Linked DNA regions of Streptantibioticus cattleyicolor NRRL 8057 = DSM 46488. The protein of the gene in region 2 interacts with the protein of the main gene of each other region in a pairwise test. Links are inferred from orthologs where the notes say so. Each region holds a gene or a part of one and is shown on either strand. Other genes may lie near its edges. The genes, in order: rlmN and ftsZ.

Evidence for each region.
Region 1: the proteins of ftsZ (region 2) and rlmN interact in binary tests that used the Escherichia coli proteins (3 or more experiments, as listed by UniProt). The link is inferred for Streptantibioticus cattleyicolor NRRL 8057 = DSM 46488 from one-to-one orthologs.

The regions. Positions count from the first base shown.
Region 1 is NC_017586.1:4,773,112-4,788,277, reverse strand. Bases 10,215-12,998 are described here. They hold rlmN (23S rRNA (adenine(2503)-C(2))-methyltransferase RlmN), read right to left. Parts: upstream 12,268-12,998; coding sequence 11,161-12,267; downstream 10,215-11,160. Other genes in these bases: SCATT_RS21075 (phosphatidate cytidylyltransferase), read right to left, coding at 12,351-12,998; SCATT_RS21085 (ECF transporter S component), read right to left, coding at 10,385-11,011; SCATT_RS21090 (ABC transporter ATP-binding protein), read right to left, coding at 10,215-10,363. In the rest of the region: SCATT_RS21130 (putative Ig domain-containing protein), read left to right, coding at 1-651; SCATT_RS21125 (adenosine deaminase), read left to right, coding at 754-1,800; SCATT_RS21120 (gamma-aminobutyraldehyde dehydrogenase), read right to left, coding at 1,898-3,334; SCATT_RS21115 (Lrp/AsnC family transcriptional regulator), read left to right, coding at 3,539-4,042; SCATT_RS21110 (aspartate aminotransferase family protein), read left to right, coding at 4,045-5,406; SCATT_RS21105 (ABC transporter ATP-binding protein), read left to right, coding at 5,564-6,292; SCATT_RS40385 (hypothetical protein), read left to right, coding at 6,345-7,409; SCATT_RS21095 (energy-coupling factor transporter transmembrane component T family protein), read right to left, coding at 8,193-8,960; more of SCATT_RS21090, read right to left, coding at 8,957-10,214; more of SCATT_RS21075, read right to left, coding at 12,999-13,451; frr (ribosome recycling factor), read right to left, coding at 13,451-14,008; pyrH (UMP kinase), read right to left, coding at 14,153-14,923; tsf (translation elongation factor Ts), read right to left, coding at 15,078-15,166.
Region 2 is NC_017586.1:1,302,138-1,317,431, forward strand. Bases 9,803-12,714 are described here. They hold ftsZ (cell division protein FtsZ), read right to left. Parts: upstream 11,915-12,714; coding sequence 10,691-11,914; downstream 9,803-10,690. Other genes in these bases: SCATT_RS05530 (YggS family pyridoxal phosphate-dependent enzyme), read right to left, coding at 9,803-9,922; pgeF (peptidoglycan editing factor PgeF), read right to left, coding at 9,919-10,680; SCATT_RS05545 (cell division protein FtsQ/DivIB), read right to left, coding at 12,189-12,714. In the rest of the region: SCATT_RS05490 (Na+/H+ antiporter), read right to left, coding at 1-385; SCATT_RS05495 (RluA family pseudouridine synthase), read right to left, coding at 538-1,479; lspA (signal peptidase II), read right to left, coding at 1,536-2,165; SCATT_RS05505 (TraR/DksA family transcriptional regulator), read right to left, coding at 2,248-3,129; ileS (isoleucine--tRNA ligase), read left to right, coding at 3,698-6,826; SCATT_RS05515 (DivIVA domain-containing protein), read right to left, coding at 7,006-8,124; SCATT_RS05520 (YggT family protein), read right to left, coding at 8,171-8,455; SCATT_RS05525 (cell division protein SepF), read right to left, coding at 8,518-9,078; more of SCATT_RS05530, read right to left, coding at 9,203-9,802; more of SCATT_RS05545, read right to left, coding at 12,715-13,010; murG (undecaprenyldiphospho-muramoylpentapeptide beta-N-acetylglucosaminyltransferase), read right to left, coding at 13,039-14,133; putative lipid II flippase FtsW, read right to left, coding at 14,140-15,294. UniProt on the Escherichia coli protein: Essential cell division protein that forms a contractile ring structure (Z ring) at the future cell division site. The regulation of the ring assembly controls the timing and the location of cell division.

The DNA.
Region 1 (15,166 bases), 3.5 Mb from region 2 along the record:
TCGGCCTCCGGCCAGACCCTGACCTACAGCGCCACCGGTCTGCCGGCCGGGCTGTCGATCAACTCCTCGACCGGTCTGATCAGCGGCACCCCGACCACCGCCGGCAGCTCGACGGTGACCGTGACCGCCAAGGACACCACCGGCGCCACCGGCTCGACCACCTTCACCTGGACCGTCACCAGCTCCTCCGGCGGCGGCTGCACCGCCTCGCAGCTGCTGGGCAACCCCGGCTTCGAGACCGGCAGCGCCGCGCCGTGGAGCGCCTCCTCCGGCGTGATCGACAACAGCAGCAGTGAGCCGGCCCACTCCGGCTCGTGGAAGGCGTGGCTGGACGGCTACGGCACCACCCACACCGACACCCTGTCCCAGACGGTGACCATCCCGGCCGGCTGCAAGGCCACCTTCAGCTTCTGGCTGCACATCGACACCCAGGAGTCGGGCACCACCGCCTACGACAAGCTGACCGTCCAGGCCGGCTCCACCACCCTGGCGACCTACTCCAACGCCAATGCCAACACCGGCTACGTGCAGAAGTCCTTCGACCTGTCCTCGTTCGCGGGGCAGACGGTGACCCTGAAGTTCACCGGCACCGAGGACTCCTCGCTCGCCACCGACTTCCTGATCGACGACACCGCGCTCGACATCGGCTGACCCCGGTCACCGGACGCGGGCCCGGGCGGGCGTGAACCGCCCGGGCCCGCCGTGTCGTTCCCGGCGTCTACCATGAGCCGACCGACGACATGTGGAGGACCGATGACCACCAGTTCCGTACCGGCCGGCGACCAGGATCTGGCGGCGTTCATCGCCGGGCTGCCCAAGGCGGAGCTGCACGTGCACCACGTGGGCTCGGCCTCGCCGCGCATCGTTGCCGAACTGGCCGCCCGCCACCCGGACTCGAAGGTCCCGGCCGACCCCGAGGTCCTCGCCGACTACTTCACCTTCCGCGACTTCGCCCACTTCATCGAGGTCTACCTGTCGGTGGTGGACCTCATCCGCACCCCCGAGGACGTCCGGCTGCTGACCTACGAGGTCGCCAGGGACATGGCCCGGCAGAACATCCGGTACGCGGAGCTGACCATCACCCCCTACAGCTCGGTGCGGCGCGGCATACCGGCCGAGGCGTTCCTGGAGGCGATCGAGGACGCCCGCAAGGCCGCCGAGGCGGAGCTGGGCACCGTGCTGCGCTGGTGCTTCGACATCCCCGGCGAGGCCGGGCTGGAGTCGGCCGCCGTCACCTGCGACATCGCGGTGGACCAGGCACCCGAGGGGCTGGTCTCCTTCGGGCTGGGCGGCCCGGAGATCGGGGTGCCCAGGCCGCAGTTCAAGCCGTACTTCGACCGGGCGCGGGCGGCCGGGCTGCACAGCGTGCCGCACGCCGGCGAGACCACCGGGCCGCAGACCATCTGGGACGCGCTGACCGAGCTGGGCGCCGAACGCATCGGCCACGGCACCAGCGCCGTCCAGGACCCGCGGCTCCTGGCCCACCTCGCCGAGCACCGCATCCCGCTGGAGGTCTGCCCCACCTCCAACATCGCCACCCGCGCGGTGGCCACCCTGGACGAGCACCCCGTCAAGGAGATGGTGGCGGCCGGGGTGCTGGTCACCGTCAACAGCGACGACCCGCCGATGTTCGGCACCGACCTCAACACCGAGTACGCGGTGACCGCCCGGCTGCTCGGCCTCGACGCGGCCGGGGTGGCCGCCCTGGCGAAGAACGCGGTGACCGCGTCCTTCCTCGACGAGGCGGGCAAGTCCCGGCTGGCCGCCGAGATCGACGCGTACACCGCCGCCCGCAGCTGACCCCGCGCCGGTCAACGGCCCTGCGGCGCGGGGCCGTTGGAACGGACGACGGCCGCCGCGACACCTGGTCGCGGCGGCCGTCCCGGTCCGGGTCCGGTCAGCCGTCCAGCGAGGTCATCACGTGCTTGACGCGCGTGTAGTCCTCGAAGCCGTAGGCCGACAGGTCCTTGCCGTAGCCGGACTTCTTGAAGCCGCCGTGCGGCATCTCGGCGACCAGCGGGATGTGGGTGTTGATCCACACGCAGCCGAAGTCGAGCTTCTTCGACATCCGCATGGCACGGGCGTGGTCCTTGGTCCACACCGAGGAGGCCAGCGCGTACTCCACGCCGTTGGCGTACTCGACGGCCTGCTCCTCGTCGGTGAACTTCTGCACGGTGATCACCGGGCCGAAGACCTCGTTCTGGACGATCTCGTCGTCCTGGCGCAGCCCGGTCACGACGGTCGGGGCGAAGAAGTACCCCTTGTCGCCGACGCGCGCGCCGCCGGTCTCCACCCTGGCGTGCTCCGGCAGCCGCTCGATGAACCCGGTGACCTGGGCGAGCTGGTTGGCGTTGTTGAGCGGGCCGTAGAGCACGTCGTCGTCGTCCGGCAGACCGGTCTTCGTCTCGGCGGCGGCCTTGGTCAGCGCGGTGACGAACTCGTCGTGGACGGACTCGTGGACCAGCACGCGGGTGGCGGCGGTGCAGTCCTGGCCGGCGTTGAAGAAGCCGGCCAGCGCGATGTCCTCCACCGCCTTGTGGATGTCGACGTCCTCGAAGACCACGACCGGGGCCTTGCCGCCGAGTTCGAGGTGGACCCGCTTGACGTCCTTGGCGGCGCTGCCGGCCACCTGGACGCCGGCCCGGACCGAACCGGTGATGGAGGCCATCGCCGGGGTCGGGTGCTCCACCATCAGCCGGCCGGTCTCCCGGTCGCCGCAGATCACGTTGAAGACGCCCTTGGGCAGGATGCCGCCGAGGATCTCGGCGAGCAGCACGGTGGAGGCCGGGGTGGTGTCGGAGGGCTTGAGCACCACCGTGTTGCCCGCGGCGATCGCCGGGGCGAACTTCCACACCGCCATCATCATCGGGTAGTTCCACGGCGCCACCTGGGCGCACACCCCGACCGGCTCCCGGCGCACGATGGAGGTCATCCCCTCCATGTACTCGCCGGCCGAGCGCCCCTCCAGCAGCCGCGCGGCCCCGGCGAAGAACCGGATCTGGTCGACCATCGGCGGGATCTCCTCGGTCCGGGTCAGACCGATCGGCTTGCCGGTGTTCTCGCTCTCCGCGGCGATCAGCTCCTCGGCGCGCGCCTCGATCGCGTCGGCGATCCTCAGCAGCGCCCGCTGCCGCTCGGCCGGAGTGGTGTCCCGCCAGGCCGGGAAGGCGGCAGCGGCGGCGGCCATGGCCGCGTCGACGTCCGCGGCGGCGGACAGCGGCGCGGTCGCGTACACCTCACCGGTGGCCGGGTTGACGATGTCGGTGGTGCGGCCGTCGGCGGCGTCGCGGAACTCCCCGTCGATGTAGTTGCGCAGGGTACGGAGTTCGCTCACTGCCTTCTCCTGTCTGGTGCTGTGCCGGTTCGGTGGACCTGATGTCCGTACGACCTGGTGTCCGTACGTCGAGACACCTCCCACCCTAACGGGAGGACGGGCGGTTTCGACATACCCACACGCCGCTCGCAATGGAATCAGTAAAATTTTGAGCGATCAACAACGGATTTCATCGATTCTGGGTTGCGGGAAAGACGACCTCTCATGCAGAGTGGGGTCGTGGCCACTCGTACACCTGACCCGAAGGACCGCAACGGCGCTCCGGTGATCGACTCCGTCTCCAAGGCGATCATCGAGCAGTTGCAGGAGGACGGACGCCGGCCCTACGCCGCAATCGGCAAGGCCGTCGGCCTGTCCGAGGCGGCCGTACGGCAGCGTGTCCAGAAACTTCTCGACCAGGGCGTCATGCAGATCGTCGCCGTCACCGACCCGCTCACCGTGGGGTTCCGGCGCCAGGCGATGGTCGGCATCAACGTCGAGGGCGACCTCGAACCGGTCGCCGACGCGCTGGCCGAGATGGGAGAGGTGGAGTACGTCGTCATGACGGCCGGCTCCTTCGACCTGCTGATCGAGATCGTCTGCGAGGACGACGACCACCTCCTGGAGACGATCAACAAGCGGATCCGCGCGCTGCCCGGCGTGCGGTCCACCGAGAGCTTCGTCTACCTCAAGCTCCGGAAGCAGACCTACACCTGGGGAACCAGATAGCCATGAGCGCGGACTTGTCAAAGACTGCGTACGACCACCTGTGGATGCACTTCACCCGCATGTCGTCGTACGAGAACGCCCCGGTGCCGACGATCACCCGCGGCGAGGGCACGTACATCTACGACACCGACGGGAAGAAGTACCTCGACGGGCTGGCCGGCCTCTTCGTCGTCCAGGCGGGCCACGGCCGCCGCGAGCTCGCCGAGGTCGCCGCCAAGCAGGCGGCCGAGCTGGCCTTCTTCCCGGTGTGGTCGTACGCCCACCCCAAGGCGATCGAACTGGCCGAGCGGCTGGCGCACTACGCCCCGGGCGACCTCAACAAGGTCTTCTTCACCACCGGTGGCGGCGAGGCGGTGGAGACCGCCTGGAAGCTGGCCAAGCAGTACCACAAGCTCACCGGCAACCACACCAAGTACAAGGTGATATCGCGGGCCGTCGCCTACCACGGCACCCCGCAGGGCGCCCTGTCCATCACCGGCCTGCCGGCCCTCAAGGCCCCCTTCGAGCCGCTGGTCCCCGGCGCCCACAAGGTGCCCAACACCAACATCTACCGCGCCCCGATCCACGGCGACGACCCGGAGGCGTTCGGCCGCTGGGCCGCCGACCAGATCGAGCAGCAGATCCTCTTCGAGGGCCCGGAGACCGTCGCCGCGGTCTTCCTGGAGCCGGTGCAGAACGCCGGCGGCTGCTTCCCGCCGCCGCCCGGATACTTCCAGCGGGTGCGGGAGATCTGCGACCGCCACGGCGTGCTGCTCGTCTCCGACGAGGTCATCTGCGCCTTCGGCCGGCTCGGCACGATGTTCGCCTGCGACAAGTTCGACTACGTGCCCGACATCATCACCTGCGCCAAGGGCATGACCTCCGGCTACTCGCCGATCGGCGCCGCGATCGTCTCGGACCGCATCGCCGAGCCGTTCTACAAGCAGGACAACACCTTCCTGCACGGCTACACCTTCGGCGGCCACCCGGTCTCCGCCGCGGTCGCGCTGGCCAACCTCGACCTGTTCGAGCGCGAGGGCCTCAACCAGCACGTCCTGGCCAACGAGGGCGCCTTCCTGAAGACCCTGCAGAAGCTGCACGACCTGCCGATCGTCGGCGACGTGCGCGGCAACGGCTTCTTCTACGGCATCGAGCTGGTCAAGGACAAGGTCACCAAGGAGTCCTTCGACGACGAGGAGTCCGAGCGCATCCTGTACGGCTTCGTCTCCAAGAAGCTGTTCGAGGAGGGCCTGTACTGCCGCGCCGACGACCGCGGCGACCCGGTCATCCAGCTCTCCCCGCCGCTCATCTCCGACCAGTCGACCTTCGACGAGATCGAGCAGATCATCCGTACCGTCCTGACGGAGGCGTGGACCAAGCTGTAACCCCCCTCGCGCGACGCGATCCCTCCCTGACCCGCGGGCCCCGTGCCGCCGTCCTCCCCCGAACGGACGGCACGGGGCCCGTGCGCGCGGTAACCGATCCGCCCCCGGCTCGTTCGCCCCGGTGAGGACGAACGGACGGACGAGCGGAGGTACCCGCATGACGGCGCCGCCCGGCAACCACCTGCTGTGGGCCCGCGGGCTGCGCTGCTCGCACCAGGGCTCCCCCGCGCTGCTCGGCGCCACGGTGGGCGTGCCGCCCGGTGAGATCCTGGCCGTCCTCGGCCCCCGCGGAGCCGGCAAGTCCACGCTGCTGGCCTGTCTGTCCGGCCAGTTGCGCCCGGAGGCCGGCGAGGTGTGGTTCGACGGCACGCCGCTGCACAGCCGCTCCCGTGGCGCCCGTGAACGGCTGCGGCGCGACCGGTTCGGCTGGGTCGGCCCCGTCCCCGGCCTGGTGCCGGAGCTGACCGCGCGGGAGAACGCGGCGCTGCCGCTGCTGCTGCGCGGCGCCTCCTACCGGACGGCCCGCCGCGCCGCCGACGAATGGCTCGAACGGCTCGACGTCGCCCCGCTCGCCCGCCGCCGCCCGGCCGACCTCCTGCAGTCCCAGCGCCAGCGCGTCGCCGTCGCCCGCGCCCTGGTCACCGTGCCCGACGTGCTCTTCGCCGACGAGCCCACCGCCCCGCTGCACCGCCCCGACCAGGCCCACGTGCTACGCGCCCTGACCACCGCCGCCCGCACCCACCGGATCACCGTGGTGCTCGCCACCCACGACCCCGAGGCCGCCCGGTACGCCGACCGCACCGTCCCGATCCTCGACGGCCTGCTCGACGCGGGGCCCGCCGGACCGGCGCAGGAGGGTACGGCCCCGTGCGTGACCTCCGCGTGAGGCCCGTGCGGCGCACCGCCCGTCACGACATCCGCTGCGAAGGCGCCACGTCATGCTCCATCTGCGACTGATCCTGCGTCCGCGTCCCTCCGCCCTGCTGCGGCGGCTGGTCCTGCTGGCCGTGGCGGCCGGCACCGGGCTGCTGCTGCTCGCCGCGCTCGGGAACGCGGTACGCCACCCGGAGGACACCGCCGCCTCGGCGCTGCGGCTGGCGTGGTGCGCGGTGCCGTTGGCGGCGCTGGCCTACCTGGCGGGCGCGGTGAGCCGGGCCGACCACGGCAGCCGCCACCCCGCGCACCCGGCGGTGGCCCGGGTCGGCCGCGGACGCCCGGCGCTCCCCGCCGCCCTCGCCACCGCGGTCACCGCCGCCCTGGGCAGCGCGGTCGCCCTCGCCGGGGTGGCGCGGGCGCACGAGGCGGCCCGGTTGCCGGCCGCCGGGGTGGCCACGTTGCTGCTGGCCGCGCCGCTGACGTCGGCGGTGGCCTCCGCGGTGGCGGTACGTCCGCGCCGCCGGCGTCCGGCCGCCCCGGCCGCGCTCGGCTGGGGCTGCGCGGCGGCCCTCGCCGGGTCGGCCGTCGCCGGGTACGCCGCCCGCCGCCCGCCGCGCGTATCCGCCCTGCCGCTCCCCGGCCACCTCGGCGGGGTCCCGCCGCTGGCGCTGGCCGGGTGGGTGCTGGCCGCCGTCGGGGTGGTGACGGCCGGGCCGGGACTGGTGCACCTGTGCGGGCGCCTGCTGTCCTGGCGGCGGCCCGGCGCCCTTCGGCTGATCTCCGGCCGCACCCTGCAGGCCGAGGCGGGGCATCTCGGCCGCCCCTTCGCCGTGCTCGCCACGGTGGTGTGCGCCGTCCCGGCCGCTGTCCCGGCGCCGTACGCGACCCCTTTCACCACCGTGGGTGCCGCGATCGTGCTGGCCGCGGCGGTGACGGCGGCGGCAGCGGCGACGACGGAGGCGAGGGAGGCGAGGCGGGCGGTGACGGTTTCCCTGCGGGAGGCTGGGGCGACGGTGGGGGTGCTGCGCCGTGCCCTGCTTGTGCGCGCGCTCGCGCTGACCTCGGCCGTCGTGGTGGTGGCCGTCCTCCCCAAAGCGGCCGCGCTCGCGCTGGCGGTCAGCCATTGACTCCTCGGGGCGCCCCCGGCCCCCCGTCTCGTCGTGGCTGGCGTCACTGATGCTTCCCCCCGCCCACCCGTGGCTGTACGCGTATAGCGCGGGGTGCGCACTGTCTTCCTGGGTTCCCGGGGGCCCTCCGGGGTGAGGGTTCGCTCGCGCTGGCGGTCAGCCATTACCTCCTCGGGGCGCCCCCGGCCCCCCGTCTCGTCGTGGCTGGCGTCACTGATGCTTCCCCCGCCCACCCGTGGCTGTGTTCGTACAGTGCGGGGTGCGCACTGTCTGCCTTGGTTTCCGGGGGCCCTCCGGGGTGACTCCTCGCTCCACGTTTCGTCGTCGGCTCTCCGCCGCCCCGCTGGGTCGCTGCGGGGACACCCCTGCACGCCCCCGTTCTGTTGCGTTCCGCGCTGCGGCACGGAGGGGGTGAGAAGGAGATCGGGGTGACCCCAACCTCCTTACTCACCCCCACCCGCGAAGAGAGGCACCCGCACGACGGCGCAAGGGGGTGTGTCGGGGGTGTCCCCGCAGCGACCCAGTAGCCGGAGCCAAGCTGTGGCGGATACCTGGAGCGAGGAGTCACCCCCGGCGCGCCCCCGACCCCGTACGACGCATAGGCGAAGCCACCCCGTGCCGAACCAGACCAAAAACCCACCCCAACCCCCCACCGGGCAGGGGCGAACGGGGGCCACCCCGGCACCCCGAACCGGGCGAACCGGGCCACGGAGTAATGGCTGACCACCAGCGCGAGCGAACCCGCTGACCGCCAGCGCGTAGCGGACCCGCGCGGGCGAACCGTCAGGGGGCGGTGAAGATCGGGCGGAACTCGCCTGTCCACACGCTCACTCCGACCGCCAGCGCGGCGGCACCGGTCGCGGCGGCGATCAGTAGGGCGTCGGCCACGCCGAAGGGGACGCGGCGCGCGCTGGTGCGGGGGGTGCCCGCGTCGAAGCCGCGGGCGTCCATCGCGGTGGCGAGACGCGTACCGCGGCGGATCGCGCCGACGAGCAAGGTGAAGGAGGCGGAGGCGAAGAGGCGGAGGTGGGCGAGGGGGTTGCGGCCGGGGTCGACGCCGCGGGCGCGGCGGGCGTGGTGGATGAGGCGCCATTCGTCGCCGAGGAGGGGGACGAGCCGCCAGGCGGCCAGCGTGCCGATGGCGAACCGCGGGGGGACCTTGGCGTTCTGGATGAGCGCGTCGGCCAGGTCGGTGGGGTCGGTGGTGGCGAAGGCGAGGACGCCGGGGAGGGCGACGGCCAGCAGGCGCAGGGCGAGCGCCAGGGCGGAGGTGAGGATGTGCTGCCGGTCGGTGGCGAAGAGGAAGAGCGTGACCACGGCGCCGACGATGCCCAGCAGCAACGGCCAGACGCGCCGGGCGAGTACGGGGTAGCGGATGCCGAAGAACGGTACGACGGCCAGTTCGACGCCGAAGGCGATGCCGGGCGCCACCGGGTCCAGGCTGAGCACGAGCGCGAGCGCGACGACCGCGGCGGCGACCAGTTTGGCCACCGGGTTCCGCCGCGCCAGCGGCGCGGCGGGGTCGGCGATGGGCGCGGCACGGTTGATCACCGGGACACCTCCAACCGCGCCGCGCCGAGCCGGAGTTCACGGGCCGCGAGTGCCGTGGTGAAGTCGGGGTCGTGGGTGACGGCGACGATGCCGTGGCCTTCGTCGCGCAGGCCGGCGAGGAGGGCGACCAGTTCGGTCCAGGTGCGGCGGTCCTGGCCGAAGGTGGGTTCGTCCAGGACGAGGAGGCGGGGGGCGGCGGCGAGCGCGGTGGCCACCGAGAGCCGGCGTTGTTCGCCGCCGGAGAGGGTGTGCGGGTTGGCCTCGGCGAGGGCGTCCAGCCGTAGGCGGACGAGGAGTTCGTCGGCGCGGGCCGGATCGCCGGCGCCGAGGGTGAGTTCGTCCCGTACCCGGGCGGTGACGAACTGGTGCTCGGGGTTCTGGAAGACGGAGCCGATGCGTCCGGCGAGCACGCGGGGGCGCCAGCGGTGCGGGGGGCGGGCGGCGTCGGGGCCGGCGAGTTCGGCGGTGGCGGCCACCCGTCCGTCGGTGGGGGCGAGCAGGCCGCCCAGCAGGAGGGCGAGGGTCGACTTGCCGGCGCCGTTGGGGCCGACCACGGCGAGCGCCTCGCCGGCCTGGACCGCGGTGTCGGCGAGCCGTTCGAAGACCGGGCGGTGGCCGAGGGAACGGGTACGCAGCAGTTCGGGGCCGGCGGCGCCGGCCGGGGGGTGGGCGGGCAGCGGGTGGCCGGGCACCCAGACGCCCTCGGCGGCGAGGCGTTCACCGTGTTCGGCGAAGACCGCTTCGGGCGGGCCGTCGGCGCGGACGCCGCCGCCCGGTTCGAGGACGACGATCCGGTCCAGTTGCGGGGCGAGTTCGGCGATCCGGTGCTCGACGACGAGTTGGGTGGTGCCGTCCAGCCCGGCCAGCACCTCGCGGACGAGGGCGGCGCCGGCCGGGTCGAGGTTGGAGGTGGGCTCGTCCAGCAGGAGCAGACCGGGGCCGGTGACCAGGGCACCGGCCAGGGCGAGGCGTTGCTGTTCGCCGCCGGAGAGCGCGCTGGTGGGCCGCCGTACGTCGTACCGGAACCCGACGCGGCGCAGCGCCTCGGCGACGAGGGCGGGGATGCGCTCCGGTGGCGTGCCGCGGTTCTCCAGGCCGAAGGCGACGTCGTCCCCGGCGCGTTCCATGACCAGTTGGGACTGCGGGTCCTGGAAGACCATGCCGATGCGCTCGCGGGCCTCGCGCGGGTCGCGGCCGTCGATCTCGACGGTGCCCTCGCGGTCGCCGGCCTCGGGCGGCAGCAGTCCGGCCAGGGCGGCCAGCAGGGTGGACTTGCCGGCGCCGGACGGGCCGAGGAGTCCGACCCGTTCCCCGTGGCCGATCTCCAGGTCCACGCCGCGTACCGCCCAGCGGCGGCGTCCGGCGTGCCGGTGTCCGAAGCCGCGCAGCCGTACCGTGCTCATGCCGTGCTCACCGAAGTGCCGTCAGACCGCGGCGCGTTCGCGGCCGGACGGGAACGGGTCGAGCACCCCGGTCTGGGCGAGCGACCTGGTGAGGGCGAGGCTGCCGAGGCCGGCGATGGCCGCGGAGCTGACGGTGACCAGGGCGGCGTAGGCGATCTGCCAGCCGGTGGAGCTGGCGGCGTAGTACAGCGCGTTGTCCAGCAGCGAGGCGGCGATCCCGGCGAGCGCGCCGCCGGCCAGCGCGGTGGGCCACCGCCAGACGCGGTAGCCGGTGAGCGCGAAGCCGAACTCGCCGGCCATGCCCTGGAGCACCCCGTAGGCGAGGGTGACCAGGCCCCAGGGGGAGCCGAAGAGGGTGGCGACGCTGGCGGCGACCAGTTCGCAGAAGATGCCGGCCCCGGGCTTGCGGATGACCAGCGGGCCGAGGACGGCGGGCACCAGCCACACGCCGTAGATCACCCCGCGGGCGGGCAGCGGGATGGCGCTGGCCAGGCCGTTCCACAGAGTGCTCCAGCCCCAGAAGATGACGCCGAAGGCGGCGCCGAGGACGGCGGCGACCACGATGTCGACGGTGCGCCAGCGGTTGGTGCGGGCGGGCGTGGTGGTGGCCGCGGAATCGGGCCGCGGTCGCGGATTGGCCGGTGTCATGGCCGAACTCCCTTCGCCGGCATTACCCGGATCAGGTTCGAGGGTCTGCGGCGTGGCGTGGCCGGCCGCACTCTCAGCGCTGGCGCGCTCCCCTGTCGGAATTGGATCAGGTGTTCACTTTTGGGCGTTCAGACGATATCAGTGCCAGGTCAGCGCTCGGAAGCGGCCAGCTGGCCGCATGCGCCGTCGATCTCCTGGCCGCGGGTGTCGCGTACCGTCACCGGCACGCCGTGCGCCTCCAGGGCGCGGACGAACGCCTTCTCGTCCTCGGGGCTGGAGGCCGTCCACTTCGAACCCGGGGTGGGGTTGAGCGGGATCAGGTTGACGTGCGCGCGGCGGCCCTTGAGCAGGCGGCCGAGCAGGTCGGCCCGCCAGGCGTGGTCGTTGATGTCGCGGATGAGCGCGTACTCGATGGAGACCCGGCGGCCGGAGACCTCGGCGTAGTGCCAGGCGGCGTCGAGCACCTCGCGTACCTTCCAGCGGGTGTTGACCGGTACCAGGGTGTCGCGCAGCTCGTCGTCGGGGGCGTGCAGCGACAGCGCGAGCCGGCACTTGAAGCCCTCGTCGGCGAAGCGCAGCATGGCCGGGACGAGGCCCACGGTGGAGACGGTGATGCCGCGCTGGGAGAGCCCGAGGCCGTCCGGCGCGGGGTCGGTGAGCCGGCGGATGGCGGCCACCACGCGGTTGTAGTTGGCCAGCGGCTCGCCCATGCCCATGAAGACGATGTTGCTCAGCCGGGCCGGACCGCCGGGCACCTCGCCGTCGCGCAGCGACCGCATGCCCGCCACGATCTGGTGGACGATCTCGGCGGTGGACAGGTTGCGGGTGAGCCCGGCCTGGCCGGTGGCGCAGAACGGGCAGTTCATGCCGCAGCCGGCCTGCGAGCTGATGCACATGGTGACCCGGTCCGGGTAGCGCATCAGCACCGACTCGACCAGCGTGCCGTCGAAGAGCCGCCACAGCGTCTTGCGCGTGGTGTCGTCGTCGCAGGAGACGTGGCGCACCACCGACATCAACTCCGGCAGCAGCCCCTCGGCCAGCGCGCCCCGCGCCGCCGCCGGGATGTCCGTCCAGGTCGCCGGGTCGTCGGCGTACCGCGCGAAGTAGTGCTGCGACAGCTGCTTGGCGCGGAACGGCTTCTCGCCCAGCTCGGCGACGGCGGCGCGGCGCTCGGCGGGGTCGAGGTCGGCGAGGTGCCGCGGCGGCTTCTTGGCGCCGCGCGGCGCGGCGAAGGTCAGTTCTCCGGGTGCAGGCATGATTTGTCCAGTGTCGCAGATCCGTACGACAAGGCCCGCCGCGTGTGCGGCGGGCCAGGTGCGGGGCGGTGGCGGGGTACGGGTCAGCTCGCGCCGACGAAGATCACCAGCAGCAGCCAGACCACGGGGGCGGTGGGCAGCAGGGAGTCCAGGCGGTCCATGATGCCGCCGTGGCCGGGCAGCAGGGTGCCCATGTCCTTGATGCCCAGGTCCCGCTTGATCATGGATTCGCCGAGGTCGCCGAGGGTGGCGCTGGCGGCGACCGCCAGTCCCAGCAGCAGCCCCTGCCACCACCGGCCGCCGTCGATCAGGTACGTCATGGAGAGCGCGCCGGCCGCCATGGCGAAGGCCACCGCGCCCACCAGCCCCTCGCGGGTCTTGCCGGGGCTGATCCGCGGCGCCAGCTTGTGGTTGCCGAAGCGCCAGCCGACCGCGTACGCGCCGGTGTCGCTGACCACGGTGAGCAGCAGGAAGACGAAGACCCGCCACGGACCGTCGTGCGCGGCCAGCATCATCACCACGAAGGTGGCCAGGAACGGTACGTAGAACGCGGCGAAGAGCCCGGCGGTGACGTCCTTGAGGTAGTCCTGCGGCGGCTGGGTCATCCGCCACACCAGCACCGCCAGCGCGGTGAGCGCCATCGCCACCCAGGCGCCCTCCGCGCCGCGGACGTAGCCGGCCACCACCATCGCGGCGCCGCCCACCGCGAGCGGGATCAACGGGGCGTGGATCCGCTTGCGTTCGGCGAGCCGACTGGTCAGCTCCCACAGCCCGACGACCACGCCGAGCACCACGACGCCGACGAAGACCGTCTTCTCCACGAACAGCGAGGCGATGATGACCGCGCCGAGGCCGAGGCCGACCCCTATGGCGGCGGGCAGGTTGCGGCCCGCCTTCTTCTTGGCGCGGCCCGGCCGCCCCTCCGGCCCCGGCTCACCCGGCGCGGGACGGCCCTCCGGCCGCGGCCCGCCGGAGCCGTCCGGCACGGGGTGCTCCGCCCGGTACGCCGGTCCCGCGCCGACGGCGTCCGGGGACGGCGGCACGTACCCGGTGTGCGCCGCCCCGCCGCCGTCGTACCCGGCACCCTCCGCCTGCCCCGCGGGGAACCCCCCGGCGGCACGCGCCTGCTCGGGGGCTCCCCAGTAGCCGGCGCCCGGCGGAGCTCCCCGTGAAGAGTCGTTCATCAGACCTCGAGGAGCTCGGCTTCCTTGTGCTTGAGCAGTTCGTCGACCTGGGCCACGTACTTGTCGGTGGCGTCCTGGAGTTCCTTCTCGGCGCGGCGGACCTCGTCCTCGCCGGCCTCGCCGTCCTTGGCCAGCTTGTCCAGGGTCTCCTTGGCCTTGCGGCGGACGCTGCGGATGGAGACCTTGGCGTCCTCGGCCTTGCCCTTGGCGACCTTGATGAACTGCTTGCGCCGTTCCTCGGTCAGCTCCGGGAAGACCACCCGGATGATGGTGCCGTCGTTGGTCGGGTTGACGCCCAGGTCGGAGTCGCGGATCGCGGTCTCGATGGCCCGCAGCGAGCTCTTGTCGAACGGGGTCACCACCGCCATGCGCGGCTCCGGCACCGAGAAGGACGCCATCTGGTTGATCGGCGTCATGGTGCCGTAGTACTCGGCCACGATCTTGTTGAACATCGCCGGGTGCGCACGCCCGGTGCGGATCGCGGCGAAGTCCTCCTTGGCGACCACGACGGCCTTCTCCATCTTCTCCTCGGCTTCGAGGAGGGTCTCTTCGATCACCATGTGCTCCTGGTCTGGGTCGTGAGCTTCACATCTCGCCCCTGCGTGCGCGCGTGTTCCCTGCACGGTGGCGAACCGGCAGCGCGTTTGTCCATCCCCGCGCCGGACCTTCGTCGCCTCGGGTCCGGCGGGGCGGCGGACGGGTCAGTCCCGGGTGCCGTGCCCGCTCACCAGCGTGCCGATCTTCTCACCCTTCACGGCGCGCGCGATGTTCCCTTCGGTGAGGAGCTCGAAGACGAGGATGGGCAGCTCGTTGTCGCGGCACAGCGTGATCGCGGTGGCGTCGGCCACCCGCAGGTCGCGGGAGATCACCTCGCCGTACTCCAGGGCGTCGAACTTCACCGCGTCCGGGTTGACCTTGGGGTCGGAGTCGTAGACCCCGTCCACGCCGTTCTTGCCCATCAGGATGGCCTCGGCGTGGATCTCCAGGGCGCGCTGGGCGGCGGTGGTGTCGGTGGAGAAGTACGGCATGCCCATGCCGGCGCCGAAGATGACCACGCGCCCCTTCTCCAGGTGGCGGATGGCGCGCAGCGGGATGTACGGCTCGGCGACCTGGCCCATGGTGATGGCGGTCTGCACGCGGGTGTCGATGCCCTCCTTCTCCAGGAAGTCCTGGAGGGCGAGGCAGTTCATCACGGTGCCCAGCATGCCCATGTAGTCCGAGCGGGCCCGGTCCATGCCGCGCTGCTGGAGTTCGGCGCCGCGGAAGAAGTTGCCGCCGCCGATCACCACGGCGATCTGGGTGCCGTCCCGGACCACGGCGGCGATCTCGCGGGCGATGGCGTGCACGACGTCGGGGTCGACGCCGAGGCCCCCTCCCCCGGCGAACGCCTCACCGGACAGCTTCAACAGGAAGCGCTTGGCGCTCCCGTCCTCGCGGTGCGTGCCGTCGTCGTTGCGGGCGTCCTTGTCCATGGGGTCCTCCTCGTGCACACGCGAGAAGGCCATTGCCGTGGGTCCGGGTGTGGTTCCCTCGACGGCAATGGCCTCCTCGTCACAACTGCGGCCGGCCGGCGCACGGCCGACCGCGTACGACCCTGACCGGGCCGCGGGTCTTCTCCGGTGCGGATCAGACGCCGACGCGGAAGCGCGCGAAACGCTTGAGCGTGACGCCGGCCTCGTTCAGCACCTGCTGCACGGTCTTCTTGTTGTCCTTGG
Region 2 (15,294 bases):
CCGCCACCGGGTCGGGCGGCGCCACCAGCGCGCCCAGCGCGAACGCCGCGGCCGGCGGCAGCCCCGGCACCGTGGCGTGGGCGACCGCGGCCACCACCAGCATGGTGACGAAGACCAGCGCCACCGCCAGCAGGAAGATCGGCCGCCGGTTGGCCGCGAACTGCCGCCAGGAGGTGCGCTGCACGGAGGCGTACAGCAGCGGCGGCAGCACCAGCGGCAGGATCAGCTCGGGGTTGATGGCGACGTTGGGCACGAACGGCAGCAGCGCCAGCGCCGCGCCGAAGAGCGTCATCAGCACCGGTGCCGGCAGGTTGAGCCGGTCGCCCACGGGCACCAGCACCACGACCCCGAGCAGCACGATGAAGAGCAGGGCGAGCTGGTCCACGGGCGCACACGCTCCCAGGGTCGGGATCTTGCAGCGGCGCTTGACAGCCTGCCACGGCGGGTGCGGCGCAAACGTGAGGTGCGCCTCGCGGAGCGGCCGGTGGTGTCACCGACCGAGCCGGACCGCGGTGCGCCCGTGGTCCGGCGGAGGCGTCAGGCGCTCTCGGCGCGCACCGCGTCCAGCGCGTGCTGGAGGTCGTCCGGGTAGCGGCTGGTGAGCTCCACCCAGCGGCCGTCCGCGGGGTGTTCGAAGCCGAGCCGGACGGCGTGCAGCCACTGCCGGGTCAGCCGCAGCCGCTTGGCCAGCGTGGGGTCGGCGCCGTAGGTGAGGTCGCCGACGCACGGGTGGCGGTGGGCGGCCATGTGCACCCGGATCTGGTGGGTGCGGCCGGTCTCCAGCTTGATGTCGAGCAGGCTCGCCGCGCGGAACGCCTCCACCAGGTCGTAGTGGGTGACGCTGGGCTTGCCGTCGGCGGTGACGGCCCACTTGTAGTCGTGGGTGGGGTGGCGGCCGATGGGGGCGTCGATGGTGCCGCTGAGCGGGTCGGGGTGGCCCTGGACCAGCGCGTGGTAGCGCTTGTCGACGGTGCGCTCGCGGAACTGCTGCTTGAGCACGCTGTAGGCCAGCTCCGACTTGGCGACCACCATCAGCCCGGAGGTGCCCACGTCCAGCCGGTGGACGATGCCCTGGCGCTCGGCGGCGCCGGAGGTGGAGATCCGGTAGCCGGCCGCGGCCAGCCCGCCGATCACGGTGGGGCCGGTCCAGCCGGGGCTGGGGTGGGCGGCGACGCCGACCGGCTTGACGATCACCACCACGTCGTCGTCGTCGTGGACGATCTCCATGCCCTCGACGGGTTCGGCGACCACCCGGACCGGGGCCGCCGGGGCCGGCATCTCGACCTCCAGCCAGGCTCCGCCGCGCACCCGGTCGGACTTCCCGGCCGCGGCGCCGTCCACCCGCACCTTGCCGTCGGCGGCCAGCTCGGCCGCCTTGGTACGGGAGAAGCCGAACATCCGGGCGAGCGCGGCGTCGACGCGCTCGCCCTCCAGGCCTTCGGGGACGGGCAGGGTACGGGTCTCGGGAAGCGTGCTCACCCGATCGAGTATGCCGGAACCGCGGACCCCCTCGTCCCGCGCGGTCGGCCGGGGGGTCAGTTGCGGTGGACGGTGCCGTCCGGGTCCAGGCCGCGGAAGGAGAGCCAGACGATCAGCACGCCGCCGCAGACGATGGCGGAGTCGGCCAGGTTGAAGACGGCGAAGTGGGCCGGGGCGATGAAGTCGACGACGCCGCCCTGGAAGACGCCGGGGGCCCGGAAGATCCGGTCGGTGAGGTTGCCGAGCGCCCCGCCGAGCAGCAGCCCGAGCGCGATCGCCCACGGCACGCTGTAGAGCTTGCGGGACAGACGGGCGATCACGCCGATCACCACCAGCGCGATCACCGTGAAGACCACGGTCATGCCCTCGCCGATGCCGAAGGCGGCCCCCGAGTTGCGGATGGCCCACAGCTGGAGGTAGCGGCCGAGCAGCGGGACCGGCGGCTGGTTCTCCAGGTACTGGACCACCAGCGTCTTGGAGATCAGGTCGAGCGCGTAGGCGAACGCGGCCACCCCGAAGAGCACCAGCAGGCGCCGGCTGCCCCGGGGGGCCGGCGGGGCGTCGTCGGCCGGTGCCGGGCCGGTGGACGCCTCCGCCGGTTCCTCCGCCGCGCGTGCCGTGGCCCGCTCCGGCTCCTGTTCCTGGTCGAAACCTGGCGTACCGATGGTCCGCTCCGCCTTCGTCACGTGAGTCCCTCAGCCTTCGGTCCCGGGGCAGCCCGCCGGGCGTACTGACGGGATCGAGCGTACGGCACGCGTCCGGCCGCGGTCAGCGGCGTTCGGTCCGCTGCTTGCACTCGACGCAGAGGGTGGCCCGGGGGAACGCCTGCATACGGGCCTTGCCGATCGGCTTGCCGCAGGACTCGCAGAGCCCGTAGGTGCCGTTGTGCAGGCGTTCCATGGCGTGCTCGGTCTGCCGGAGCATCTCGCGGGCGTTGTCGGCGAGGGCCATCTCGTGCTCGCGGGAGATGTTCTTGGTGCCCACGTCGGCCTGGTCGTCGCCGGCTCCGTCGCCGGAGTCGCGCATCAGGCCGGAGATGGCCTCCTCGGCCGCCTTGATCTCGCCGCGCAGCCGGCGGGCCTCGGAGTCCAGTTCGGTCCGGGCCTCGGCGACCTCGTCGGGCGTCCACGGCTCCTCACCGGGGCGTACCGCGAGGGTGCCGGGTTCGGCGGGGGCGCCTTCGGCCGCGGCGCGGGCCGCGGGGAACGCGGACGTGTCGGATCCGGCCGCGTCGGCCACTGTCTTCTTCGCAACCACCGTCTTGGCCTCCGTCTGCTCAGCGGTCGCGTCGTTCGCCGCGGCCGTCGCCTGGTGTGTGGTGGTGCTGGTGGCCGCCTCGTCGTCGCCGGCCGGGGCCACCCCGCCGTGTGCCGCGCCGGCCGCGAGCCGGGCGGCGGTCCCCGTTCCGCCGGCCGGGTGCGGCGCGGTGGCCGGGTCGCTGCGCCGCCGGGGGCCGGTCCGCCGGGCCGGCCCGGTCGTGGCGGTGCTGCCAGTGTGCTCCTCGCCGGCCTCGGCGGGGACGGCCGGGAGCGGGCTCCTGGACGTCTTCTCGGCGCCGGTCCGGCGGGCGGGGGCTTTCTTCGCCGCCGGTGCCGGGGCGTGCTCCGGGGTACGCCGGGCGGATTCCGCGGCGGGCTTCTTCACCACCATGAGCGCGGCCCCTTAACAATTGGTGATCTTGCTAGCGAATGGTGCCGGAACGATAAATCGACATGAGACCCGCGGCAACGGGGCACGCCGCCGCCCAACCGTCCGGCGGGCGCCGCCGCACCCCATGGTCTGCACACGTTGTGCCCAGCTCGCGGGCGCATAATCCGGTACGCCCCGAGAAGCGAGGCATATGGCAGGCAGCCTCTGCCCATTCGGGTCACCCGGGGTCACCGTCGGTCATCCGGAGGAAGCCCACCCGGCCGCGCCGTACACTGGGGCGCAGCGAAAGGCGTGGATGGGGACGAGTAACGCCGTACGCAGCCATCAGCGACCCGGGGACGGTGCGAGCCCGGGGGTGTGCGCGGCGCGAAGATCACCCCGGAGCCGGCGGAGGAAAACCCGGAGCGTGGCGTGCCGGGCGAGTAGAACCGTCGTCGCGGCTCAATGAGTGGGCCGAGGGAGCCCCCGTTCCCCGGCCAAGGAGGGTGGTACCGCGGGAAGGCCGCAGCGGCGGCGTTTCTCGTCCCTCCGACGGTAGACGTGCGACGTTCCCGCCGGAGGATGTTGGATGAGCCAGTACCGCCAGGTGCCCGCCCAGGTCGACCTGCCAGCGCTGGAGCACGAGGTGCTCGCGTTCTGGCAGGAGAACAAGGTCTTCGCCCGCTCGCTCGAACAGAGCGCGGGGCGCCCGGAGTGGGGGTTCTACGAGGGCCCGCCGACGGCCAACGGCATGCCGGGCGCCCACCACATCGAGGCCCGGGTCTTCAAGGACGTCTTCCCGCGCTTCAAGACCATGCAGGGCCACCACGTGACCCGCAAGGCCGGGTGGGACTGCCACGGGCTCCCGGTGGAGCTGGCGGTCGAGAAGGAGCTGGGCTTCTCCGGCAAGCAGGACATCGAGCGGTACGGCATCGCCGAGTTCAACGCCAAGTGCCGGGAGTCGGTCACCCGGCACACCGACGCCTTCGCCGAGCTGACCCGGCGCATGGGCTACTGGGTCGACCTGGACGACGCCTACCGCACCATGGACCCCGAGTACGTGGAGTCCGTGTGGTGGTCGCTCAAGCAGATCTTCGACAAGGGGCTGCTGGTCCAGGACCACCGGGTCGCCCCCTGGTGTCCGCGGTGCGGCACCGGGCTCTCCGACCACGAGCTGGCGCAGGGCTACGAGACCGTGGTCGACCCGTCGGTCTTCGTGCGCTTCCCGCTCACCTCCGGCCCGCTGGCCGGCGAGGCCGCGCTGCTGGTGTGGACGACCACCCCGTGGACGCTGGTGTCCAACACCGCGGTGGCCGCCCACCCCGAGGTGACCTACGTGGAGGCCACCGACGGCAACGAACGCCTGGTGGTGGCCGAGCCGCTGCTGGCCAAGGCGCTGGGCGAGGGGTGGTCGGCCACCGGCCGCAGCTTCGCCGGCCGCGAGATGGAGCGCTGGACCTACCGGCGCCCGTTCACCCTGGTCGAGCTGGACGACGCCCACTACGTGGTCAACGCCGAGTACGTCACCACCGAGGACGGCACCGGTCTGGTCCACCAGGCGCCCGCCTTCGGTGAGGACGACCTGAAGACCTGCCGCGCCTACGGCCTGCCGGTGGTCAACCCGGTCCGCCCGGACGGCACCTTCGAGGAGGGGCTCGGCCTGGTCGGCGGCCAGTTCTTCAAGAAGGCCGACGAGGCCCTGGTGGCCGACCTCGACGCGCGCGGCCTGCTCTTCCGCCACGTGCCCTACGAGCACAGCTACCCGCACTGCTGGCGCTGCCACACCGCGCTGCTGTACTACGCCCAGCCGTCCTGGTACATCCGCACCACCGCGGTCAAGGACGCCCTGCTGCGGGAGAACGAGCGCACCAACTGGTACCCCGAGTCCGTCAAGCACGGCCGCTTCGGCGACTGGCTGGACAACAACATCGACTGGGCCCTGTCCCGCAACCGCTACTGGGGTACCCCGCTGCCCATCTGGCGCTGTGCGGAAGGCCACCTGACCTGCGTCGGCTCCCGCGCCGAGCTGTCCGAGCTGGCCGGCCGCGACCTGTCCGGGCTCGACCCGCACCGCCCCTACATCGACGAGGTCACCTTCACCTGCCCGCAGTGCCCGGGCGAGGCGCACCGGGTGCCCGAGGTGATCGACGCCTGGTACGACTCGGGCTCGATGCCGTTCGCGCAGTGGGGATACCCGTACCGCAACAAGGAGCTGTTCGAGGCGACCTACCCCGCCCAGTTCATCTCCGAGGCGATCGACCAGACCCGCGGCTGGTTCTACACCCTGATGGCCGTCGGCACCCTGGTCTTCGACCGCTCCGCGTACGAGAACGTGGTCTGCCTCGGCCACATCCTCGCCGAGGACGGCCGCAAGATGTCCAAGCACCTGGGGAACATCCTGGAGCCGATCCCGCTGATGGACCAGCACGGCGCCGACGCGGTGCGCTGGTTCATGGCCGCCGGCGGCTCGCCCTGGGCCGCCCGGCGCGTGGGCCACGGCACCATCCAGGAGGTCGTCCGCAAGACCCTGCTGACGTACTGGAACACGGTGGCCTTCCAGGCGCTGTACGCCCGCACCTGCGGGTGGGCCCCGGGGGATGCCGACCCGGCCCCGGCGGACCGTCCGCTGCTCGACCGCTGGCTGCTGGGTGAGGCCAACACCCTGGTGCGCGAGGTCACCGAGGCGCTGGAGGCGTTCGACACCCAGCGCGCCGGCAAGCTGCTGTCGGCCTTCGTGGACGACCTGTCCAACTGGTACGTGCGCCGGTCGCGCCGCCGGTTCTGGCAGGGCGACGCGGCGGCGCTGCGCACCCTGCACGAGGTGCTGGAGACGGTGACCCGGCTGATGGCGCCGCTGGTGCCGTTCATCACCGAGCGGGTCTGGCAGGACCTGGTGGTGCCGACCACCCCGCGGGCCCCGGAGTCGGTGCACCTGTCCTCCTGGCCGGTGGCCGACGAGGCGCTGATCGACGCCGGGCTGTCGCAGCGGATGCGGCTGGTGCGGCGACTGGTGGAGCTGGGCCGGGCCACCCGTGCCGAGTCCGGCGTCAAGACCCGTCAGCCGCTGTCCCGCGCGCTGGTGGCGGCGGCCGGGTTCGAGTCGCTGGAGGAGGACCTGCGGGCGCAGATCGCCGAGGAGCTCAACGTGGCCGCGCTCGCCTCGCTGGCCGAGGTCGGCGGCTCGCTGGTGGAGACCACGGCCAAGGCCAACTTCCGGGCGCTGGGCAAGCGGTTCGGCAAGGGCACCCCGGCGGTCGCCAAGGCCATCGCGGACGCCGACGCCGCCGCCCTCTCCCTCGCGCTGCGGGAGGGCACCGCCTCGGTGGTGGTGGACGGCGAGACCGTCGCCCTCTCCCCCGACGAGGTCGTCATCACCGAGACGCCCCGCGAGGGCTGGTCGGTGGCCTCCGACTCCGGTGCCACCGTGGCGCTCGACCTGCACGTCACCCCTCAGCTGCGCCGCGCCGGTCTGGCCCGGGACGTGATCCGGCTGGTGCAGGAGGCCCGCAAGAACAGCGGCCTGGACGTCGCCGACCGGATCGCGCTGCGCTGGCAGACCGGTGACGAGGAGCTGGCGGCGGCCCTGGCCGAGCACGCCCCGCTCGTCGCCGAGGAGGTGCTGGCCACCGACTTCGCCGCCGGCGAGGGCGACGACACCTTCGGCGCCCCGTTCCGTGACGAGGCGCTCGGCCTCACCTTCCGGCTGCGCAGGCGGTGAGCTGATCCGCCGGCGCCGCCGGCCGGGCCGTGGGACGGTCCGGCCGGCGTCGGCGCGCTGCGGTCACCAGGCCGGAGCCGTACACGCAAAAGGGCCGGGGCCCCAGGGGATCAACCCCAGGGGCCCCGGCCCTATGTCACTCGGCGACCGCCGCGCGACCGAAACCGATCAGTCGGCGATCAGTTGTCGTCCTCGTCGATCAGGAAACCGCGCATCGGCGTCGGCGCCTGCTGCAACGGCTGCGGACCCTGCGGGCGCACCGGTGCCATCGGCTGCGTCATCGCCGGCGACATCTGCTGCTGACCGCCGTAGGTCTGGTTGCCGCCGCCGGTGTGGCCGCCCATCTGCTGGCCGCCGTACGACTGGTTGCCGCCGCCGGTGTGGCCCATCGAGGAGGCACCGGCCGCCGCCATGCCGCTGCCCATCGAGCCGCCCATGGAGGACGAGGACGGCAGGGAAGCGGTCGCCGGTGTGCGCGGCGGGGCGAGCGAGTCGTCCGCCTGGTTCTCCAGCTGACGCAGCTGGCTCTCCAGGTAGGACTTGAGCCGGGTGCGGTATTCACGTTCGAAGCCCCGCAGGTCCTCGACCTTGCGTTCGAGGGTGGCGCGGGCGGACTCCAGGGAGCCCATGGCCACGCGGTGCTTCTCCTGCGCGTCCCGCTCCAGCGCGTCGGCCTTGGCGCGGGCGTCCCGCTCCAGGCCCTCGGCGCGGCTGCGCGCCTCGCCGACGATCTTGTTGGCCTCGGAACGGGCCTCCGCGATCGCCTGGTCGGCGGTCTGCTGGGCCAGCGACAGGACGCGGGCGGCGCTGTCGCCACCGGGTCCGCCCTGCTGCTGCATCGGGTGGCCGCCCTGCTGCATCGGGTGCCCCTGTCCCATGGGGCCACCCGGGCCCATCGGACCTTGTCCCATCGGGCCGGGGCCCATGGGACCCTGCGGGCCGTGCTGCCCGCTGGGACCGGCCGGCAGCTGCGGGGCGCCCGGAAGCTGGGGCGGCCCCATCTGCTGCTGGTGCTGCTGGCCGGGCGGCACCGGCTGCGGTCCGGATATGGCGGCGGGCACGGGGGAGCCCTGCCTGTCCTGCTGCTCCGGCTTGCGCATCTGCTGCTGCTGGTTCTGCGCGGCGGCACGGGTGGCCGCGGCCAGCTTGGCCCGCAGGTCCTCGTTCTCGCGCAGCAGCCGGGTCAGCTCGGCTTCGACCTCGTCGAGGAAGGCGTCGACCTCATCCTCGTCATAGCCCTCTCGGAGGCGGACGGTCGTGAACTGCTTGTTACGAACGTCCTCGGGGGTCAGCGGCATCTCTTCACCTCAACGTGATCGTCGGCAATTGGCAAGACCGTATCGTTCACAGCCTGGCCACGACGGAGATCAGGATGTAGACGATGATCATCAGTACGAAGAAGGACAGGTCGAGCGCCACGCCCCCGAGACGCAGCGGCGGGATCAGCCGCCGCAGAAGCTTGAGTGGCGGATCGGTGACAGTGTAGGTGGCTTCGAGTATCACCACCATCGCCTTCCCCGGACGCCACGATCGGGCGAACTGGAAGACGTACTCCATCACCAGCCGGAAGATCAGCACGATCAGGAAGCACATCAACGCGATGTGGATGACCTGCTTTGCGACATCCATCGCGCTTCCCTCTCCCCTGCTCTCCACCGGCTCTGCGGTCCGGTTCCACGTGCCTGCGTATGTCAGCTCTGGTTGAAGAACCCGCCCTCGGCGATCCGGGCCTTGTCCTCCGCCGTTACATCGACGTTAGCAGGAGACAGCAGGAACACCTTCTGCGTCACCCGCTCGATGCTGCCGTGCAGCCCGAAGACGAGACCCGCGGCGAAGTCGACGAGGCGCTTGGCGTCCGTGTCGTCCATCTCGGTCAAATTCATGATCACCGGGGTGCTCTCCCGGAAGTGTTCCCCGATCGTACGGGCTTCGTTGTACGTGCGAGGGTGGAGCGTCGTGATCCGGTAGGGCTCCCGCTCCGACACGACCTTGGGCATGATCACCGGTGCGTTCTTCTCCAGAGTGCGGCGTTCGGGTGTGATGGATGCCACGGGTGCGATCCGCGGCTCCCGGGGGGCCGGCGCGTGGGTGACGCGGGCCGGTTCGTCCTGCGGGGGCTGGTGCTGACGCCGGGCGCGGTCGGGCTCCGGCTCGGGTTCGAACTCGTCGTCGGGGTCGAACCCCGGGCCGTCGTACCCATCGTCCTCCACGAGGCCGAGGTAGACCGCCATCTTGCGCATCGCGCCGGCCATGCTCTGCGTCCTCCGCTCTGTGGTGGATCGGCACCGTCATCAGGTGAGGGGATCCACTTCGGTCAGCTCCGAACCTGACGGAGCATGACCATATTTTCTGCTGTGGTCCGACTTGCTGGTGACGTTACCGGAGCCCAGGACGGACTCCGAGTACCGCCGTACCCACGCGCACATGTGTCGCACCGGCGGCGATGGCCTCCTCGAGGTCCGAACTCATCCCTGCGGAGACCATGTTTGCAGCAGGATGGCTCGCGCGCAGGGCAGATGCGATTTCCATCAGCCGCTCGAATGCTCTTCGCGGCTGCGAGGCGTACTCCCCGGCAAGCGGCGCGACCGTCATCACCCCATCGAGGCGCAGCCCTTGAGCTGCGGCGATCGCGTCGGCGACGGCCGGGACGTCCTGCGGGGCGAGGCCGCCGCGGCTGCCGAGCGAGCCGGTCGGCGCGTCGAGCGCCACCTGCACCAGGCACCCCGTCGTCCGCTCGGCGCGCACCGCCGCCGAGGAGAGCGCGGAGACCAGCCGGAGCCGGTCGACCGAGTGCACGGCGTCCGCGTAACGGACCACGGAGCGCGCCTTGTTGGTCTGCAATTGTCCGACGAAGTGCCAAGTGAGTCCGAGATCGGCGCATTCCGCCGCTTTCGGGGCCGCTTCCTGATCGCGGTTCTCCGCGACCTCACGGACGCCGAGTTCCGCGAGAAACCTCACATCCGAGGCCGGGTAGGTCTTGGTGACCACGATGAGGGTCACCTCCTCGCGCGGCCGGCCCGCGGCCCGGCACGCGGCGGCGATCCGCTCCTCGACACCGGCCAGATTCCTGGCGAGTTGCGACTTTCTGTCCGTCACTTGCTGCCGTCTTTCCCGCACGTGCCGTCACTGCCGATCCATACGTACCCGGCGAGCCGGCCGGTGGTCCTCTCCCGCCGGTACGAGAAGTGGTCCGGTGATTCACGGGTGCAGATATGGGATTTCTCACCCTTCGTCACCCCCGCGCCGACGAGTTGGGCCCGCACTCCGGCGGCCACGTCCACCGCCGGTGTCCCCCACAAGGTGGTCGCCCACGCCCGCGGTGCCACCGCGGCGACGTCGGCGCGCATCGCCTCGGGCACCTCGTAGCACCGGCCGCAGACCGCGGGCCCGGTGTGGGCGGTGATCCGCTCCGGGCGGGCGCCGAGCGCGGTCATCGCCTCGACGGCCGCCGGGACCACCCCGGCCACCAGCCCGGGACGGCCGGCGTGCGCGGCGGCCACCACCCCGGCCACCGGGTCGGCGAGGAGCACCGGGACGCAGTCGGCGGTGAGCACCGCGAGCGCCAGCCCGGGCCGGTCGGTGACGATCGCGTCCACCGCGGGCACCGGGTCGTCCCCCCAGGGGGCGGTGACGTGGGCGACGTCGTTGCCGTGCACCTGGTTCATCCACACCACGCGGCCGGGGTCGAGCCCCAGCGCGCCCGCCGCCGCGGCCCGGTTGGCGCGGACCGCGGCCGGGTCGTCGCCGACCGCGCCGCCGAGGTTGAGCTCCTCGTACGGAGCGGCGCTCACCCCGCCCCACCTGTCGGTGAAGGCGAAGTGGGCGCCGCTCACTTCGTAACGCTCGCTTATCACCTGCGAATGATCACTTCAGGAAGTCCGGGACGTCCAGTTCCTCGGCCTGGCTGTCCTGGTGGTAGCGGGGGGCCGGGGGGGCCGGGGGCGGGGTGACGGGGGGCAGCGGGGCCTCGACGACCGGGGCCGGGTCGGGCTCCTCGTCGCGCTGCGGGGCGACCGAGCCGAGGCCGCCGAAGGCCGGGCGGGTGGACGGCTCGGCGGACTGGCCGCCGGGGCGGGACTGACCGCCGCCGTCCTCGCGGCCGTAACCGCCGAGCACCTTCTCGCGGTTCTTGGTGGGCGGCTGGCCGCCGTCGAACCCGGCGGCGATCACGGTGACCCGCACCTCGTCGCCGAGGGCGTCGTCGATGACCGCGCCGAAGATGATGTTGGCCTCCGGGTGCGCCGCCTCGCTGACCAGCTGCGCCGACTCGTTGATCTCGAACAGGCCGAGGTCGGAGCCGCCGGAGATGGAGAGGAGCACACCACGGGCGCCGTCGATGGACGCCTCCAGCAGCGGCGAGGAGATCGCCATCTCGGCCGCGGCCACCGCGCGGTCGTCGCCGCGCGCCGAGCCGATGCCCATCAGCGCCGAACCCGCCTCCGACATCACGGACTTGACGTCGGCGAAGTCGAGGTTGATCAGGCCCGGGGTGGTGATCAGGTCGGTGATGCCCTGGACACCGGAGAGCAGCACCTGGTCCGCGGACTTGAACGCGTCGAGCACGCTGACCTGGCGGTCGGAGATGGACAGCAGCCGGTCGTTGGGGATGACGATGAGGGTGTCCACCTCGTCGCGGAGCGCGGCGATGCCGTCCTCGGCCTGGTTGGCCCGGCGGCGGCCCTCGAAGGTGAAGGGGCGGGTGACCACGCCGATCGTCAAGGCGCCCAGTGAACGGGCGATGTTGGCGACCACCGGGGCGCCGCCGGTGCCGGTGCCGCCGCCCTCGCCCGCGGTGACGAAGACCATGTCGGCCCCCTTGAGGACCTCCTCGATCTCCTCGCGGTGGTCCTCGGCGGCCTTGCGGCCCACGTCCGGGTTGGCGCCGGCGCCGAGGCCGCGGGTGAGCTCGCGGCCGACGTCGAGCTTGACGTCGGCGTCGCTCATCAGCAGGGCCTGCGCATCGGTGTTGATCGCGATGAACTCGACGCCCTTGAGACCGACCTCGATCATCCGGTTGATGGCGTTGACGCCACCGCCGCCGATGCCGACGACCTTGATGACTGCGAGGTAGTTCTGCGGTGCTGCCACGTCGAAGGCCTCTCGCCTCGATTTACGTGCCGGTGTCCCGCGAAGCCGCGGAGCACCGGCGGATGCCGATGGGACGGTCCGGACGCCCGACCCGAACCCTAAACCTGAGGTTTAGGGTTACCAGTATGTCTGTGCCTTGTGCCTGCCCTGGACAGGACAGTAAGTCGACAAGCGGTTCCCGTTCAACGAACACGCCGAACCTACCGCTTTTCTTTTGACCCTATGTGATCACGCCTGACGCGGGCGAACCAGGGTCACCACGGAAAGCGCGACGTCAACTTCCCGATGCGGCGGGGGCGCTGGGGACACTCACGTCGAAGTGGCGCGCGCCCCCGGCCGCCTTCAGCAGCGCGCGCAGCGCCACCGACTTCTGCGCCCCGCGCTCCGCGCTCCCCCACACCACCGTGCGCCCGCCGTCGAGTTGCAGCGAGACGGCGTCGAAGGAACGCACCTGGATGACGCGGGTCCGCTTGCGCACCGGCGCGGGGAGATCCGTGGCGACCTGTACCGCGGCCCGCAGAAGACGATCCGGGCCGAAATAGCCATTACTGGACGAAGCGTCCCGGCCGGCCGATCCGTCGCGCGTTCCGGAACCGGTCGCCAATTCCACCCGGGGAACACCGGAAGGAGCGGTCGACTCCGTGGCAAAACGGACACCATCGGCGTCCAGTTCCACATATTTTCCGTCCTTTTCCAGAACGGCTGCCGGAGTTCGCTCGGTCACATTGAGCGTCAGGGTGTGCGGCCAGGAACGGACCACCTCCACCGCGGCCACCCCGGGCAGCCCGGAACGGACGCGTCCGGCCACCGCGTCGGTGTCCACCGAGGCCAGCGCGGTGCCCTCGGGCACGGCCGCCGCCGCCCGCACCTGACCGGCGCCGAGCGCGCGCACCCCGGTGACCCGCACCTGACGCACCCGCAGCCAGGGCGAGAGGTACAGCACCGCCAGGCAGCCGGCGACCACCACGGCCACCGCGACCAGCAGCAGGAGCAGGCCGCGCCGGGAGAGCCGCGGGCGCCGGGCGGCGGGCGGGGTGGGGCGGGGCGGACCGGCGGTCTCCCGCTCCGCCCGCCGGGTCGTCATCGGTCCGGCCACGCCTCCACCCTTCCGTCCGTTCGCGGCCCTATCCTGCCCGGCCGGCCGCGACGGCCTCGTGCACCATGCCGACGAGCAGGTCGTCGGCGTCCCGGCGGCCGAACTCGGCGGCGGACCGGGACATCTCGTACAGCCGGTGCGGATCGGTCAGCACCGGCAGCACGTTGCCCAGCACCCACTCCGGGGTCAGCTCGGCGTCGTCCACCAGCAGGCCGCCGCCGGCCTTGACCACCGGCTGGGCGTTGAGCCGCTGTTCGCCGTTGCCGATGGGCAGCGGGACGTAGGCGGCGGGCAGGCCGACCGCGGAGAGCTCGGCCACCGTCATCGCGCCGGCCCGGCACAGCATCATGTCGGCGGCGGCGTAGGCCAGGTCCATCCGGTCCAGGTAGGGCACCGGGACGTAGGGCGGCATGCCGGGCATGTTGTTGGGGGTCGGCAGCTCGTTCTTGGGGCCGACGGCGTGCAGGATCTGGACACCGGACTGCTGGAGGCGCGGCGCCACCGCCTGGACGGTCTCGTTGAGCCGCCGGGCGCCCTGGGAGCCGCCGGAGACCAGCAGGGTGGGCAGGTTGGGGTCGAGCCCGAAGGCGGCGCGGGCCTGCGGACGGACGGCGGCCCGGTCCAGGGTGGCGATGGCCCGGCGCAGCGGGATGCCGATGTAACGGGCGTCACGCAGCTTGCTGTCGGGCGTGGAGACCGCGACCACCTTGGCGTACCGCGAGCCGATCTTGTTGGCCAGGCCGGGGCGGGCGTTGGCCTCGTGCACCACGATGGGCACCCCGAGGCGCTTGGCGGCCAGGTAGCCGGGGAGGGCCACGTAACCGCCGAAGCCCACCACGCAGTCGGCCTTGGTGCGTTCCAGCACCTGCTCGGCGGCCTTGATGGTGCCGCGCAGCCGGCCGGGCACGGTGATCAGCTCCGGGGTGGGGCGCCGTGGCAGCGGTACCGCCGGGATGAGCGCCAGTTCGTAGCCGCGTTCCGGCACCAGCCTGGTCTCCAGGCCACGCTCCGTACCGAGCGCCGTGATACCCACGGTCGGGTCCTGCCTGCGCAGGGCGTCCGCGAGCGCGAGCGCGGGCTCGATGTGGCCGGCGGTCCCTCCGCCGGCGAGAACGACATGCACCGAAATTCACCGCTTCCTGGACGGTCGTCGCCTGGCGAGCCGTCTCATGCTCCGTGTGATTACCCCAGTCGGAAAACCGTGTCCCCGCGCGGCCAGTGCCGCCCGCGCCGCGGGCTCGCTCCTGGCGAAGGAGACCAGCAGCCCGACGGCGAACATGGTCGGCAGCAGGGCCGAACCCCCGTAGGAGAACAGCGGGAGCGGAACTCCGGCGATCGGCAGCAGGCCGAGCACCGACCCGATGTTGACCACGGCTTGCGCCATGATCCAGGTGGTCACGCTTCCCGCGGCGAACCTGACGAAGGGATCCTCCGTGCGTCCGGCCACGCGGATACCCGCATAGCCTAGAGCCGCGAAGAGACCCAGTACCGACAGCGTCCCCGCCAGCCCCAGTTCCTCCCCGGTGACGGCGAAGATGAAGTCGGTGTGCGGCTCGGGGAGTTGGCCCCATTTTTCCACACTGGCGCCGAGTCCGGAACCGAACCATCCGCCGGAGGCGAGTGCGTAGATTCCGTGAACGGCTTGCCAGCACTGGTCGGCCGGACCGGGATCGGTGGCACCGAGGCAGGCGAACCGGGACATCCGGTGCGCACTGGTCTTGATCAGGACGAGCGCCAGGATTCCGGCGACCGACAGCACCCCGGCGAAGAGCCGGGTCGGGGCGCCGGCCAGCCACAGCAGCCCGAAGAGCATCGCGGTGAGCACGATCGCGGTGCCCATGTCGCCGCCGATCAGGATCAGCCCGAGGATCAGGAAGACCACCGGCACCAGCGGCACCAGCAGGTGCTTCCACTGGTTGAGCAGACGCTTGTCGTGCTTGCGGGCGAGCAGGTCGGCGCCCCACAGCACCAGCGCCAGCTTGCCGAACTCGCTGGGCTGCATCTGGAACGGGCCGCCGAGCGCCAGCCAGTTGCGGTTGCCGTTGACCGACATCCCGATCCCCGGCACCTGGATCAGCGCCATCAGGAAGACCGAGCCGGCCAGCAGCGGATAGGCCAGCGCCCGGTGGCCCTTGACCGGCAGCCGGGCCGCCACCACCGCCAGCACCGCGCCGATCGCGGCGGCCAGCAGCTGCTTGCGGAAGAAGTACGTGGACGGCAGGCCGCGCTGCAACGCCTTGATCTGGGAGGCCGAGAAGACCATCACCAGCCCCAGCACGATGAT